Regions from separate parts of the Halobacillus shinanisalinarum genome, predicted to be linked through region 1. Evidence: a T-box and tRNA genes for the amino acid it is inferred to sense, from the RefSeq annotation. Region 1 holds a T-box; the other regions hold tRNA genes.
What was found. A T-box is a leader RNA that pairs with one kind of tRNA and senses whether it is charged. The one in region 1 lies ahead of serS (serine--tRNA ligase), so its partner is inferred to be a tRNA-Ser.
Positions count from the first base shown of each region.

Region 2: it encodes a tRNA-Ser, which carries the amino acid that the T-box ahead of serS (serine--tRNA ligase) is inferred to sense. The anticodon was not compared.
Region 3: it encodes a tRNA-Ser, which carries the amino acid that the T-box ahead of serS (serine--tRNA ligase) is inferred to sense. The anticodon was not compared.

Region 1 covers NZ_CP095074.1:2,399,515-2,404,782, reverse strand. Annotated here, with positions in the region: gene serS (serine--tRNA ligase) at 1-1,266, opposite strand, end outside; T-box leader at 1,319-1,546, opposite strand; gene pdxT (pyridoxal 5'-phosphate synthase glutaminase subunit PdxT) at 1,603-2,193, opposite strand; gene pdxS (pyridoxal 5'-phosphate synthase lyase subunit PdxS) at 2,212-3,096, opposite strand; gene MUO14_RS11780 (serine hydrolase) at 3,225-4,562, opposite strand; gene guaB (IMP dehydrogenase) at 4,668-5,268, opposite strand, start outside.
Region 2 covers NZ_CP095074.1:2,945,481-2,950,748, reverse strand. Annotated here, with positions in the region: tRNA gene MUO14_RS14900 (tRNA-Ile) at 100-176, opposite strand; tRNA gene MUO14_RS14895 (tRNA-Gly) at 195-268, opposite strand; tRNA gene MUO14_RS14890 (tRNA-Pro) at 440-516, opposite strand; tRNA gene MUO14_RS14885 (tRNA-Arg) at 520-596, opposite strand; tRNA gene MUO14_RS14880 (tRNA-Leu) at 672-755, opposite strand; tRNA gene MUO14_RS14875 (tRNA-Leu) at 793-874, opposite strand; tRNA gene MUO14_RS14870 (tRNA-Lys) at 881-956, opposite strand; tRNA gene MUO14_RS14865 (tRNA-Gln) at 1,253-1,327, opposite strand; tRNA gene MUO14_RS14860 (tRNA-Asp) at 1,334-1,410, opposite strand; tRNA gene MUO14_RS14855 (tRNA-Glu) at 1,430-1,501, opposite strand; tRNA gene MUO14_RS14850 (tRNA-Ser) at 1,520-1,610, opposite strand; tRNA gene MUO14_RS14845 (tRNA-Asn) at 1,615-1,689, opposite strand; gene MUO14_RS14840 (SprT family protein) at 1,881-2,327, opposite strand; gene cmpA (cortex morphogenetic protein CmpA) at 2,405-2,515, shown strand; partial or broken gene MUO14_RS14830 (Tex family protein) at 2,557-4,742, opposite strand; gene MUO14_RS14825 (SpoIIE family protein phosphatase) at 4,833-5,268, opposite strand, start outside.
Region 3 covers NZ_CP095074.1:3,979,775-3,985,042, reverse strand. Annotated here, with positions in the region: gene MUO14_RS19755 (helix-turn-helix domain-containing protein) at 107-379, opposite strand; gene MUO14_RS19750 (hypothetical protein) at 534-671, opposite strand; tRNA gene MUO14_RS19745 (tRNA-Leu) at 1,137-1,218, opposite strand; tRNA gene MUO14_RS19740 (tRNA-Cys) at 1,220-1,293, opposite strand; tRNA gene MUO14_RS19735 (tRNA-Gly) at 1,338-1,412, opposite strand; tRNA gene MUO14_RS19730 (tRNA-Gln) at 1,419-1,493, opposite strand; tRNA gene MUO14_RS19725 (tRNA-His) at 1,511-1,586, opposite strand; tRNA gene MUO14_RS19720 (tRNA-Trp) at 1,601-1,671, opposite strand; tRNA gene MUO14_RS19715 (tRNA-Tyr) at 1,677-1,762, opposite strand; tRNA gene MUO14_RS19710 (tRNA-Thr) at 1,778-1,853, opposite strand; tRNA gene MUO14_RS19705 (tRNA-Phe) at 1,867-1,939, opposite strand; tRNA gene MUO14_RS19700 (tRNA-Asp) at 1,973-2,049, opposite strand; tRNA gene MUO14_RS19695 (tRNA-Met) at 2,055-2,131, opposite strand; tRNA gene MUO14_RS19690 (tRNA-Val) at 2,161-2,236, opposite strand; tRNA gene MUO14_RS19685 (tRNA-Glu) at 2,318-2,392, opposite strand; tRNA gene MUO14_RS19680 (tRNA-Ser) at 2,420-2,512, opposite strand; tRNA gene MUO14_RS19675 (tRNA-Asn) at 2,517-2,591, opposite strand; rRNA gene rrf (5S ribosomal RNA) at 2,603-2,716, opposite strand; rRNA gene MUO14_RS19665 (23S ribosomal RNA) at 2,852-5,268, opposite strand, start outside.

The sequences.
Region 1 (5,268 bases):
TACTTCTTTGCCACCCATATATGGACGTAACACCTCTGGAATCACAACAGAGCCGTCTTTCTGCTGATAGTTTTCTAAGATGGCAGCTACTGTACGACCTAGAGCTAAACCAGACCCATTCAAAGTGTGAACATATTCAGGCTTCCCTTTTTCTTCACGGCGGAAGCGGATGCCTGCGCGCCGTGCCTGAAAGTCCTCAAAATTAGAACAAGAGCTAATTTCGCGATATGTGTTGTAGCTAGGAATCCAAACTTCGATATCATACTTCTTCGCAGCTGTGAAGCCTAAGTCACCTGTACACATGCTCATCACCCGATATGGAAGCTTAAGCAGCTGTAGCACCTTTTCAGCGTTTCCTGTAATCTCTTCTAAACGTTGGTAGGATTCTTCAGGTGTCGTAAGCTGGACGAGCTCAACTTTATTAAATTGATGCTGACGAATTAATCCCCTTGTATCACGTCCAGCTGAACCTGCTTCTGAGCGAAAGTTCGTGCTGAAGGCAACAAATTTCTGCGGCAGGTTATCAGCAGATAAAATTTCTTCACGATGATAGTTTGTCACTGGAACTTCTGCTGTTGGGATAAGGAAGTAATCCCAATCCTCTATTTTAAAGGCATCTTCTTCAAACTTCGGCAGTTGCCCTGTCCCTGTCATGGATGTTCGATTCACTAATTGAGGAGGGAGCATTTCCTGATAGCCGTGCTCGTCTGAATGTAAATCCATCATAAAGTTTAACAGTGCACGCTCTAGACGAGCCCCTAGCCCTTTATAAAAGACGAAACGGCTGCCGGTCACTTTTGAGGCACGTTCAAAATCCAAAATATCTAGATTTGTCGCTACATCCCAGTGAGCCTTCGCTTCAAAAACAAAAGCTGGAACCTCTCCCCATGTTTTTGCTTCAACGTTATCATCCTCATCTTCACCTACAGGAACGCTTTCATGCGGGATGTTTGGAATAGATAGCAAGAGCGTCTCAAGTCGTTCTTCTACCTGCTTAAGTTCCGTATCAAGTTCTTTAATACGATCACCAACTTCACGCATTTCCTTTATTTTGTCATCAGCATCTTGCTTTTCTTTTTTTAACTGGGAGATTTCTTTGGATACCTCGTTGCGGCGTGCTTTTAATTCTTCGGTTTCCTGAATTAACTCACGGCGACGGCTGTCTAAGTCACCGAACGTATCCAGTTCAGAAAGGTCCTCTCCCCTATGTTTGAGTTTCCCTTTTACTTCGTCAAAATTTTGGCGTAAATACTTCATGTCTAGCATGGTTATGACCTCCTTATTATTAAATATAAAAAAGCCCCCGTCCCTTTAATGAAAAAGGGACGAGAGCTTTGATTATAGGTTTTCCCGCGATACCACCCTGGTTGAAGACAACTCGTTGTCTTCCAGCTTACCTCATAACGGTGAGTGCCGGCACGACTTACTACTGGATTCAGTCGAGCAACTCAAGGATGGATTCACAATACTCTTCCGCCAGTTCACACCACCCACTGGCTCTCTTAGGAAAGAAGACACTGTTACTAGTTCCTATCATCGCGTTTCATATAAATTGTTTGGTGAAAGGCTGCTACCTTTCAAATAAGAATAGCGGATTGTACTTTAAGATGCAAGTGATTTTTTAGATTCTTCCACCATTTTTACAAAATATGCTGTAATACGATGGTCATCAGTCAGTTCAGGATGGAAAGAACAGGCTAAATAGTGATCTTGTTGGGCAGCCACAATGTGTCCGTCATAGGTAGATAGCACTGTAGTGTCTTCTCCGACACCTTCAATATAGGGTGCACGGATAAAGACAGCATTATACCCTTCAGCAACACCCTCGATCATTAGATCCGCTTCAAAGCTTTCCCGTTGGCGCCCAAAGGCATTGCGGCGTACACGAATATCCATTAATCCTAGATGAACATCATAGGAACCATCAATTTCGCTCGCAAGCAGAATCAATCCTGCACATGTGCCGAAAATCGGCTTCCCTTGTTTTCCGAATTGCCTGATCGGTTCAAGAAAATCATATTTATCAATCAAGCGCCTTATCGTTGTACTTTCACCGCCAGGGATGATTAACCCATCAATTTCTTCAAGCTGCCCCTTCTTCTTCACGACAACGGCTGTTGCACCAGAAGCTTCAACAGAGCGGACATGTTCCCGAAAGGCACCTTGAAGACCTAATACGCCAATTGTAGTCATGATGTCGATCTCCTTTTCTTATTGGCTGCGATCTGCCATACGCTGTTCTGGAGTAAGGGTGGACATTTCCATTCCTTTCATTGCTGTACCAAGTCCTTTAGACAATTCACCGATTAATTTGTAATCATCATAATGAGTTGTAGCTTCAACAATGGCACGAGCAAATTTTTCCGGGTTATTGGACTTAAAGACTCCAGATCCTACAAACACTCCGTCGGCACCTAATTGCATCATTAGAGATGCATCGGCTGGAGTAGCAATACCACCTGCTGCAAAGTTTACGACAGGTAAACGGCCAGCTTCACGAATTTCTAGTAATAGATCAAATGGTGCCCCATTCTCTTTGGCATAGACCATCACTTCATCATCGGACATCCCGCGAAGATGGCGGATTTGTGATTGAACTTGGCGCATATGGCTAACAGCCTCAACAATATTTCCTGTACCTGGCTCACCCTTCGTACGAAGCATAGATGCTCCTTCACGAATACGGCGTGTTGCTTCACCAAGGTTACGGCAGCCACAAACAAACGGTACCGTATACTCATCCTTTTTAATGTGGTAAATGTCATCAGCAGGAGTTAAGACTTCACTCTCGTCAATGTAGTCCACACCCATTGCTTCAAGAACACGTGCTTCAGTAATGTGGCCAATGCGCGCCTTCGCCATAACTGGAATAGATACGGCGTTCATTACATCTTCAGTGATCGTTGGATCTGCCATACGTGCAACACCGCCTGCAGCACGAATATCAGCTGGAACACGTTCTAGAGCCATAACGGCCACAGCTCCTGCTTCTTCTGCAATTTTAGCTTGTTCTGCATTTACAACGTCCATGATGACGCCGCCTTTTTGCATTTCTGCCATTCCTCGCTTTACGCGGTCAGTACCTGTTTGTGACATGATTATTCCTCCCTGTTTGATCTGTATAAATTGTCGACCATGAATCTTCTATAATCTCGATTCCTGCCTACTATTGTAACGTATTGCGGCCATAAATCCTACTATATAAATTAGGATTAGGATTAGAACTAGAACCAGCCCTTCACCATATCCATGGCACTAGTGAATATATCGCTGAAGAAATTCCCAACACCGCCTACCATCAACATAAACCAGTTTGATTTTTCAACAGCTGAAGTCGTAACAAGATCTACTGCTGTTTTTTGAGTTTTCCCAGTTACTAAGTTTTTATAGTTGTCTTCGCCGTTGTAAACGAGTTCAACCGTCCCAATTTTCTCTCCCTTTTTAATAGGGGCAGTTAGATTCCCATCTTTATCTAAATGCTCCTTAGAGATATTATATTTCACTTCATACATATCTTCTTGACCATTTTTGACCGGCGTTGTAAGATCCTCAGCCGCTTCAATCTCAACGGTCCCCTCTTTTCCTTTTGCTACAGGAACTTCTGATTCACCTTCGATTTGATAACCAGCAGGGAAAAGTTCTTTTTGTTCAAACTGCTTAAATCCATAATCAAGCAGCTTTCGTGTCTCCTGGAACCTTGCTTCCTCACTATTCGTTTTCATAACTACAGAAATAAAGCGTTGGCCATCGCGCTCCGCTGTTCCTGTAAAACAGTAACCCGCAAGGTCAGTCCAACCTGTCTTCAGGCCGTCCATTCCTTCATATCCATAATCAGCTAGGTACCCCGGCATATTTGGGAGCATCCAGTTCCAGTTTCTAATTTGCTGTCCGTCAAATTCGGTAGTTGTTATACTGGTTATCTCAAGTGCTTCAGGATAATCATTCACGAGATGATAAGCTAGTAGGGCAGCTGAACGGGCTGATAACAAATTGTTGGCATTTGGTTCAGTACCTTCTGGATAGTTTTCACCGAGATTACTATTAGATAATCCTGTTGAGTTTACAAATTGATAGTCAGGAAGTCCTAGTTCAGCCGCTTTTTTATTCATCATCTTTACAAATGCGCCTTCTGAACCGGCAATCAGTTCTGCTAATGCAATAGTTGTTGCATTATCTGAGTTAATCGCCATCGCTTCATAAAGTTCACGGACCGTATAGTCCTGATTTTGTGTCAATCCTACCCCGGAAAAGGATGGATCTGCGGATATACTATATGGATAATCACTAATTTGAGTTGTTGTATCCCAGCTAATTTCACCTTCCTCGATAGCCTCAAGGACAAGGTATTCTGTCATCATCTTGGTCATACTAGCTGGAGGTAAAGTTAAATCAGCCTCTTTTTCAAATAAAATCTTTCCTGTCTCTGCATCTACTAAAATAGCTGACTCTGCTTCCACTTCAACTGTGGCTGCGTATGTAATCCCAGGATTTCCAAAAATCATCAACACACTTAAAACAAGAGCCATTCCCACGGCCAATGATGCTTGCAATCTTTGTTTCAACTCTCTCAACCTCCACGAATAATTTATGCATCTTTGTTATTCTATCACATGGTTATATAAAAAAATAGACAGGGAAAAGTCCCTGTCTAAAGATTTTTTAACGTGTCAAATGGAGTAGTTCGGTGCTTCTTTTGTAACTTGCACGTCATGGGGATGACTTTCACGTAATCCCGCACCAGTAATTCTAGTAAATTTGGCATCAATTCGGAGAGCTTCGATTGTACTTGCCCCACAATATCCCATTCCAGAACGTAGTCCTCCGAGAAGCTGATGAATAGAGTCAGCTAGCGGTCCTTTATAAGGCATGCGTCCCTCGATTCCTTCTGGGACAAGTTTCTTCGTTTCTTGCTCACTTTGGAAATAACGGTCCTTGGATCCGGATTCCATTGCACCGACTGAACCCATTCCACGGTATACTTTAAAACGGCGCCCTTGGAATATTTCCGTTTCTCCCGGGCTTTCGCTTACTCCAGCTAGAAGACTTCCGAGCATCACTGCATGTCCACCGGCTGCAATCGCCTTAACGATGTCGCCAGAATATTTAATTCCGCCGTCAGCAATAACTGGAATATTATGCTTGGATGCTTCCATAGCGCAATCATTTACGGCTGTAATTTGCGGAACTCCAACACCTGCTACAACACGTGTGGTACAAATTGACCCAGGGCCAATTCCAACCTTAATGACATCGGCTCCTGCTTCAATT
Region 2 (5,268 bases), 550 kb from region 1:
ACACCGAATGTGCTTGTTTCAAATTCTCTCTATTTAATAGAAAGAATATATTGACGTACTGGTTGGTTCGTTCAGTTTTCAAAGATCAAAATTGTTCAATGGTGGGCCTGAGTGGACTCGAACCACCGACCTCACGCTTATCAGGCGTGCGCTCTAACCAGCTGAGCTACAGGCCCCTAGTGGTAGTTAAATAATGGAGCGGGTGAAGGGAATCGAACCCTCATCATCAGCTTGGAAGGCTGAGGTTTTACCACTAAACTACACCCGCGTATATTTGATTTCATCATCCTTGTTCGGATATGCCTCTTCCTCTAAAAGCTTTTTCTAGGAAATGAATCCGTCGAGGCAACTCGATGTGTATTCGGGGAAGTTTTGCTCGTGGTTGAGGTTTCACCACTAAACTACACCGTACAATATAATGTTAAGGATGGAAAATCGATGGTCGGGAAGACAGGATTCGAACCTGCGACCCCTTGGTCCCAAACCAAGTGCTCTACCAAGCTGAGCTACTTCCCGTAATGGCGCGCCCGAGAGGAGTCGAACCCCTAACCTTCTGATCCGTAGTCAGACGCTCTATCCAATTGAGCTACGGGCGCCTTTTTTGAAGCGACATCATTCAATATACCATGTTTCAGCTTGAAATGCAATGCTTTTTTTAAATAAAAGCTTAGTGCGGCCGAGAGGACTTGAACCTCCACGGGGTTGCCCCCACTAGGCCCTCAACCTAGCGCGTCTGCCGATTCCGCCACGACCGCTAATTGAATACACTGAGTTTCAGTGAATGTATATAAGTGCGGGTGGAGGGACTTGAACCCCCACGCCGTGAAGCACTAGATCCTAAATCTAGCGTGTCTGCCAATTCCACCACACCCGCTAAAAATGGTGAGCCATGGAGGGCTCGAACCTCCGACCCTCTGATTAAAAGTCAGATGCTCTACCAGCTGAGCTAATGGCTCTTAATAAAAAGTTGTATCTTGTACGTTTAAAAGTGTTCTCGTCGTGTTGTAAATTAAACCAGTGAATCTGTACCCCTCGCAAGCAAGGATGTAACTCCAATGATTCGCTTTACTAGTTGAGCTAATAGCTCTTAAGTTGAAAGGTATTCTCGTACTCTAACAACAAATGTCCTATTAACTAACTTTAGTGAAAACTTCATCTGAAAGTTTCATTTCAAATCTGTTTTCTTTTAAAAGCACAAGGAACATCATATAATTTTATTTCATCTTTGTCAACCCAAGGGACAAAATAAAAATGGCTGGGCCAGCTGGATTCGAACCAGCGCATGACGGTACCAAAAACCGTTGCCTTACCGCTTGGCTATGGCCCAAAAACATGGCGGTCCGGACGGGACTCGAACCCGCGACCTCCTGCGTGACAGGCAGGCATTCTAACCAACTGAACTACCGGACCTAACATATGTAAATCAAAGTGACCCGTACGGGATTCGAACCCGTGATACCGCCGTGAAAGGGCGGTGTCTTAACCACTTGACCAACGGGCCATTTCACAAAAAATAAAATGGCGGAGAAGGAGGGATTTGAACCCTCGCGCCGCTTGCGCGACCTACACCCTTAGCAGGGGCGCCTCTTCAGCCACTTGAGTACTTCTCCGTAATGGCTCCACCGGTAGGATTCGAACCTACGACCGATCGGTTAACAGCCGATTGCTCTACCACTGAGCTACGGTGGATCAATGTTAATATCGCTTAGCTTATCATATGTAAATATCGTTACAAGATCAGCGACGTTCTATATTTTATAACACTAAATAGTTTATGTCAAACCATTTTTAATTAAAAAGTATTTTGTTATAAAAAGGGTTTTGCTTTTTTTAAGGCTTATTTAATTTAACACGCTCCTACACAATTCGTCAATGCCTTTCTAACTCTTTTTTAATTCACCCATGCATTTCCCACATCGGTATTTTTCTATATTTATTCTTTTCCTTCGAACATACTCATTTGCACAATGCGTACATATGTAAACATGTTTCTTCTTTTCTTCAGAAGGTAGCGGCTTACAGTGCCTTGGAGACCCTGTCTTTTTTAAGAGTTCCTTAAATGCTCGGTCTTTATGAGCGAATCCTTTTCCCTCGATGTGCAAATGATAATGGCAAAGCTCGTGTTTAATAATGCCGACGAATTCTTCTTCATTCATTTCCATTAAGTATTTTGGGTTTAATTCAATAACTCTCTTTGAAGGGATGTACCTCCCTCCTGTTGTTCTCAATCTGGGATTGAAGGTTACATGATCTACATATGGTTTCCCGAAAAATTCCTGCGATATTCTGTTCGTCCACTTCTGTAAGTGTTGTTGATTTATCGACATATCGGAACACCTCTCCCCTTTTTTGCATAGTCTATTATAAAGGGGAATGTCTCCAATTACAAAAGGAGGAGATTTAATTGCCACATTGGCTTCGTAAACAGATGTTCAATGCCTTTTTAAATAAAGATAAATATCAGATCAAAATGCTGAATCAATGTTGGTACTTTTACCATCATCGATTTAAATAAAATAAACCTGGAAGAATGGTATCTCCCAGGCAGCCTTTCACCTATTTTTGAAGCATTGTAAGTGCAATTCGTTGTTTTTGCACATCTACATTTTCTACCCAAATGGTAACGACATCACCTACTGAAACAACATCCATAGGGTGTTTAACAAATTTATTCGACAACTTTGATATGTGAACAAGCCCATCTTGCTTCACACCAATATCTACAAAAACCCCAAAATCAACAACATTGCGTACTGTTCCCTCAAGCTCCATCCCTTGTTCAAGGTCCTCCATTGACAGGACATTTGTTTTAAGTAACGGTTTCGGCAAGTCATCCCTCGGATCTCGACCAGGTTCCGTCAATGATTTAATAATATCTAGAAGCGTAGGTTCTCCTATATCAAGTTGTTCAGCTGTAGCAGGAATGTCAATTTTATTAACCTTTTCCTTAATTTCTTCGTTTCCTAGCTCCTCTGGTGAACAATCTATTTGCTTAAGCAACAAGTGAGCAGCTTTGTAGCTCTCTGGGTGAATCGATGTTTTATCTAATGGTTCCTCCCTTCTAAAACGCGCAAAAAACCGATACTTTGCTCGAAAGTCTTAGCTCCTAAGCGTGGAATATCCTTTAATTGCTTTCGACTTGTGAATTTCCCTACTTCTTCTCGTTTTTTTACGACGTTATTAGCAACGCTTTTACTAAGACCCGCTACATATTGAAGTAAAGACGAAGAAGCTGTATTCACGTTAACACCTACTTGGTTTACAGCTGTTTCTACAACAAATGTGAGGGAACCACTTAATTTCTTCTGGCTCACATCATGTTGGTACTGACCTACCCCAATCGATTTCGGATCAATTTTCACAAGTTCAGCAAGTGGATCTTGCACTCTTCTTGCAATGGATACTGCACTTCGTTCTTCTACTTGTAAATCCGGGAATTCTTCTCGTGCCAGCTTAGACGCAGAATACACACTGGCACCTGCTTCGTTAACGATCATATAGGAAGCTGGCAGTGTATAATTTTGAATCATCTCAGCAATAAATTGTTCCGTCTCCCTTGAAGCTGTCCCATTACCAATAGCAATCAGTTCAATAGGATATTGATCAAAATACGCACGAATCTTTTTCTCCGAACCTTCTACATCACTCTTTGGAGGTGTTGGGTATATCACCGATACATCGAGCATCTTCCCTGTTTCGTCAACTACTGCAAGCTTACAACCGGTTCGATAGGCCGGGTCCACCCCTAGCACTACTTTCCCTTTAAGAGGCGGTTGCAACAACAAGTTCTTTAAATTACTTGAGAATACTTCGATTGCCTTCTCTTCCGCAGTCTCCGATAGAGAATTGCGTATCTCCCTTTCAACAGACGGCTGAATCAAGCGTTTATAACTGTCTTGAATAGCTTCGGTTAAAATTTCGCGGAGATCCTGAGCTGTCGCTGTATGAATAACGTTCTTTTTAAGAAAATCAATAATTGCGTCTTCGGGCGGATGTATAGCAACCTTTAATACTTCCTCCTTTTCCCCCCGGTTTAATGCGAGCACTCTATGGGAGACGATGGATCGAACAGGTTCTTGGTATTCATAGTACATTTCAAAAATTGACTTCTCATCTTTTTGCTCATTTTTCACAGAGGATTCAATCGTGCCACTGCGATGTGTTTGCTGGCGAATACGATCTCGAAATTCAGGGCTATCTGAAATCCATTCAGCTAAAATGTCGCTGACACCGAGAGTTACCTCCTCTAGCGTATGTAGTGCATGCTCCTCAGAAAAATAAGTCGCGGCTTCCTCTTTATAATTAAAGCTATGTTGCTTCCACACGAGTAACGCGAGCGGCTCCAGCCCTTTCTCTTTCGCAACTGTCGCTCTAGTTCTCCGTTTTTGTTTAAATGGGCGGTAAAGGTCTTCTACTTTTTGCAACTGGACAGCTTCTTCAATTTGCTTTTTCAGGTCATCCGTCAACTTACCTTGTTCGTCAATTAAACGGATTACTTCTTCTTTCCTTTGCGTTAAGTTTAGAACATAATTCCACTGGTCTTCAATTGACTTAATTTGAACTTCATCAAGGCCCCCGGTTAATTCCTTACGATAGCGGGCAATAAATGGAACTGTATTCCCCTCGCCTAGTAATTCAATTACCTGATTGATTGGTTTGAGAGCCAAACCCGTTTGTTTAGCTACAAGACTTGCTACATCAGTTTTTTCAATTAATTCACTCAAAAATAAACCTCCTAACATTACCTTCCACATTTTATTGTATCAGAATAGATCGCTGATTTCCTAAACATCATGAAAGGGCCTCATTCTTAATGTAAGAATAAGACCCTTTCAGTTATATTCCATGGCAATGAGTGTTGTGTCATCCTCACGTGAATGTCCATAGAGTTCCTTATACTGTTCGGTGATTAAGTGAATGTTATGAGTGTTTGTATGCTTTAAAGATAATCGGCGTTCACTGACGCCATCTGAAAAGAGTAGAAAAATCATTCCAGACTTTACGTCACCACGAGTTACTTTAAGCTTTCGTGGGTACCCGGCTAAATAACCAGCTAACGGTATGTTTCTCTGCCGTTTTCCACCTTGTTCAAGTGTAATAACTCCAATGTTACCAATTGATGAATAGGAATAGGTTTGATCATTAAAATCAATCCTGAGTATGCCTAAAACAACGCCCCGTTTACCAAATAAGGCATCATTACACTTTTTTATGATCGATTCAATCGCCAGATCAGGGAACCTTTCGATGACATCCATGACGGCTTGA
Region 3 (5,268 bases), 1.6 Mb from region 1:
GTGGAGCGCTTGATGCCAACGATGTTCAGAACCTTCGTCATGGCATAGCCCTGAGCGATCCAGTAATCGGCTACTTCAATTTTTTCCGTGAATGAGGGCTTTTCTTTTACGAGATCCCCAGAACGTCGATTTCAAGATCCTTCTCACCCAGAAGTTTCTTTAAATGACCGATCTCTTCAGCCAGGTGTTTCGTGTCAATTGAATCTACTTGATCAAGAGACACATCCCCAAGTTTTCCTTTATGAAACTCCTGGCACCAATGATCTACCATATTAGCGCTTAGTTTATAAAGACGAGTGACTAGGCTTTTATTCGCGGTTTCTTCGGCTTCTTTGAAGACTTGTTGTTTGAGCGCTATCGTGTACTGATTGCGTTTCATTCAACTCATCCCCTTTCTATTTGTCAGAGTAGTAAGATTCCCACCCACTGTCCAACGTCAAAAAGGGACTTTTTAGAGAATTAAACTGCATTTATCTCATGATTAGTTTTGAATTATTGTACTTGTTAGCCAGGATATACCTCTGAATAACAACTTAAAAGGTAAGAGAAACAATTGGGGTATCCAAAGTATCCAAGACAGTATCAAATTCAATGCTTCTGATATATAATCGCCCCTCCTTAGCTTTTTTATCAGTCCTCTCCCTATTTCTTAAAACTTCATTAAACCCCATTTTTATACCCTCCCATACTATTCTTGAACCTTACGCTAACCTACTTCGTTTGTTAAATAATGATTACTAATATTCTAACATAAATTGTAAAACTCAATACCTTTTTCTTATGTAGGCTATCCCTAAATCAAAGAATACTGGGACGGTCTTAATTACATAAATCACAATATCATTAAATAAATTATCGCTTCATTGAATGATTCTGCATACGAATGAATTCGAACTTTTTCGGACAATGGATATTTCACGGTCATTAAGATTATTCTTACGTCTTGCCATAGCTTGCCTTCCTTCGGAGCTATTCGCACGATTAATACACATGATTAGAGACAATGGGTAAACACTAAAAATCTACGTATTTTAGCTAAAAAAGACAACAAAAAAAACGCTTCCCACAATGTGAGAAACGTTGATATTACAGTATATTCAAGACTAATTGACTTACTCTTAACGAAAATAAAATAATACCGGTGGTCGGGTTCGAACCGACACTCCGTGAGGAACACGATTTTGAGTCGTGCGCGTCTGCCAATTCCGCCACACCGGCATGGAGGCGGCAACCGGAATCGAACCGGTGATAGAGGAGTTGCAGTCCTCTGCCTTACCGCTTGGCTATGCCGCCGTTTTACATCCTATGCTAACCATCTCTTAGTTATGAATATAAAATGGAGCGGGAGACGGGATTCGAACCCGCGACCCCCACCTTGGCAAGGTGGTGTTCTACCACTGAACTACTCCCGCATCTGATGGCTGGGCCAGCTGGATTCGAACCAGCGCATGACGGTACCAAAAACCGTGGCCTTACCGCTTGGCTATGGCCCAACAGATTAATTTAAAAATGGGGCGACTAGTGGGATTTGAACCCACGCATGCCGGAACCACAATCCGGTGCGTTAACCCCTTCGCCATAGCCGCCATAATGTAAAAAGCAGGGGTAGTAGGAATTGAACCCACATTGGCGGTTTTGGAGACCGCAGTTTTACCATTAAACTATACCCCTATAAATGGTGGAGGGAGTAGGACTCGAACCTACGAACCCGATGGGAGCGGATTTACAGTCCGCCGCGTTTGGCCAACTTCGCTATCCCTCCATCACAATGACCAAATGGTGCCGGCCAGAGGACTTGAACCCCCAACCTACTGATTACAAATCAGTTGCTCTACCAGTTGAGCTAGGCCGGCTAGTGGAAAAAGGTGGCTCGGGACGGAATCGAACCGCCGACACACGGATTTTCAGTCCGTTGCTCTACCGACTGAGCTACCGAGCCAGATTTCTAATGATTTACGTGTATATGTAAACATGGCGGTCCGGACGGGACTCGAACCCGCGACCTCCTGCGTGACAGGCAGGCATTCTAACCAACTGAACTACCGGACCAAATTTGGTTGCGGGGACAGGATTTGAACCTGTGACCTCCGGGTTATGAGCCCGACGAGCTACCAGACTGCTCTACCCCGCGATAATGTGGAATTTCCACTAGAAAATAGATGGTGGAGGATGCAGGGCTCGAACCTGCGACCCCTTGCTTGTAAGGCAAGTGCTCTCCCAGCTGAGCTAATCCTCCAGCTATATAACTTACTAGATATGTAATGTATTAAGAAAATGATATATTTAATAATACTTTCACTAATAAGCTTTGGGAAGTTGGTGACCCGTACGGGATTCGAACCCGTGATACCGCCGTGAAAGGGCGGTGTCTTAACCACTTGACCAACGGGCCAATCGAAAACTTTCGTTATGTTCGATATGGCGGAGAGCGAGGGATTCGAACCCTCGAAACCGCGAAAACGGTTTACACGAATTCCAATCGTGCTCCTTCGGCCAGCTCGGACAGCTCTCCGTAATGGCTCCACCGGTAGGATTCGAACCTACGACCGATCGGTTAACAGCCGATTGCTCTACCACTGAGCTACGGTGGAATAATAATGAAACCTGGCAGCGTCCTACTCTCACGGGGATCGACCCGACTACCATCGGCGCTGAAGAGCTTAACTACTGTGTTCGGCATGGGAACAGGTGTGACCTCTTCGCCGTCGCCACCAGATCTCTTAATTCTCTTTTTTAAAGGACAAGATATATTATATTGCTCTTTAAAAGAAAAATCAAGGGTTTATGTAGAAGTTTTTGAAAACCCTCAAAACTGGATAAGACAGGCAAGACCAAACGATTCAATTTTGATATAGATAAGTCATCGATTGATTAGTATCCGTCAGCTTCACGTGTCACCACGCTTCGACCTCGGACCTATCGACCTCATCGTCTCTGAGGAATCTTACTTACTTGGCGTAAGGGGAAATCTCATCTCAAGGGGGGCTTCATGCTTAGATGCTTTCAGCACTTATCCCGTCCACACGTAGCTACCCAGCGATGCTCCTGGCGGAACAACTGGTACACCAGCGGTGTGTCCATCCCGGTCCTCTCGTACTAAGGACAGCTCCTTTCAGATTTCCAACGCCCACGACGGATAGGGACCGAACTGTCTCACGACGTTCTGAACCCAGCTCGCGTACCGCTTTAATGGGCGAACAGCCCAACCCTTGGGACCGACTACAGCCCCAGGATGCGATGAGCCGACATCGAGGTGCCAAACCTCCCCGTCGATGTGGACTCTTGGGGGAGATAAGCCTGTTATCCCCGGGGTAGCTTTTATCCGTTGAGCGACGGCCCTTCCATACGGTACCGCCGGATCACTAAGCCCGACTTTCGTCCCTGCTCGACTTGTAGGTCTCGCAGTCAAGCTCCCTTGTGCCTTTACACTCTGCGAATGATTTCCAACCATTCTGAGGGAACCTTTGGGCGCCTCCGTTACTCTTTAGGAGGCGACCGCCCCAGTCAAACTGCCCACCTGACACTGTCTCCGAACCGGATCACGGTCCTGGGTTAGAATGTCCGTACAGCCAGGGTGGTATCCCACCAGCGCCTCCACCGAAGCTAGCGCTCCGGCTTCTCAGGCTCCCACCTATCCTGTACAAGCTGTACCAACATTCAATATCAGGCTACAGTAAAGCTCCACGGGGTCTTTCCGTCCTGTCGCGGGTAATGCGCATCTTCACGCATAGTATAATTTCACCGGGTCTCTCGTTGAGACAGTGCCCAAGTCGTTGCACCTTTCGTGCGGGTCGGAACTTACCCGACAAGGAATTTCGCTACCTTAGGACCGTTATAGTTACGGCCGCCGTTTACTGGGGCTTCGGTTCAACGCTTCGCGCCAAGCGCTAACGCATCCCCTTAACCTTCCAGCACCGGGCAGGTGTCAGCCCCTATACTTCGCCTTACGGCTTCGCAGAGACCTGTGTTTTTGGTAAACAGTCGCTTGGGCCTTTTCACTGCGGCTCCTCGGCAGAGGAGCACCCCTTCTCCCGAAGTTACGGGGTCATTTTGCCGAGTTCCTTAACGAGAGTTCTCCCGCTCACCTTAGGATTCTCTCCTCGCCTACCTGTGTTGGTTTGCGGTACGGGCGCCTCTTTCCTCACTAGAGGATTTTCTTGGCAGTGTGAAATCAGGAGCTTCGGTACTCTAGTTCCCTCCCCATCACAGCTTGACGTTGCCGAGCGGATTTGCCTGTCTCGACCGTCTCACTGCTTGGACGCACACATCCAGTGGTGCGCTCTCCTTATCCTCCTGCGTCCCCCCGTCGTTCAAACGGAAAGGAGGCGGTACAGGAATATCAACCTGTTGGCCATCGCCTACGCCTTTCGGCCTCGGCTTAGGTCCCGACTAACCCTGAGAGGACGAGCCTTCCTCAGGAAACCTTGGGCTTTCGGTGAAAGAGATTCTCACTCTTTTTTCGCTACTCATACCGGCATTCTCACTTCTAAGCGCTCCACCAGTCCTTACGGTCTGACTTCGCAGCCCTTAGAACGCTCTCCTACCACTGATCCCTAAGGATCAATCCGCAGCTTCGGTGGTGTGTTTAGCCCCGGTATATTTTCGGCGCAGCGTCACTCGACCAGTGAGCTATTACGCACTCTTTCAATGATGGCTGCTTCTAAGCCAACATCCTGGTTGTCTAAGCAACGCCACATCCTTTTCCACTTAACACACACTTGGGGACCTTAGCTGGCGGTCTGGGCTGTTTCCCTTTCGACCATGAACCTTATCACCCATGGTCTGACTCCCAGAACAAAGTCGTTGGCATTCGGAGTTTGACTGAATTCGGTAACCCGGTAGGGGCCCCTCGTCCAATCAGTGCTCTACCTCCAAGACTTTCTATTCTGAGGCTAGCCCTAAAGCTATTTCGGAGAGAACCAGCTATCTCCGTGTTCGATTGGCATTTCACCCCTACCCACACCTCATCCCCGCAATTTTCAACTTGCGTGGGTTCGGGCCTCCAGTCAGTGTTACCTGACCTTCACCCTGGACATGGGTAGATCACACGGTTTCGGGTCTACGACCGCCTACTGCTTCGCCCTATTCAGACTCGCTTTCGCTGCGGCTCCGCTGCTTTAGCTTAACCTTGCAGACGGTCGTAACTCGCCGGTTCATTCTACAAAAGGCACGCCGTCACCCATCAATGGGCTCCGACTACTTGTAGGCGCACGGTTTCAGGATCTCTTTCACTCCCCTTCCGGGGTGCTTTTCACCTTTCCCTCACGG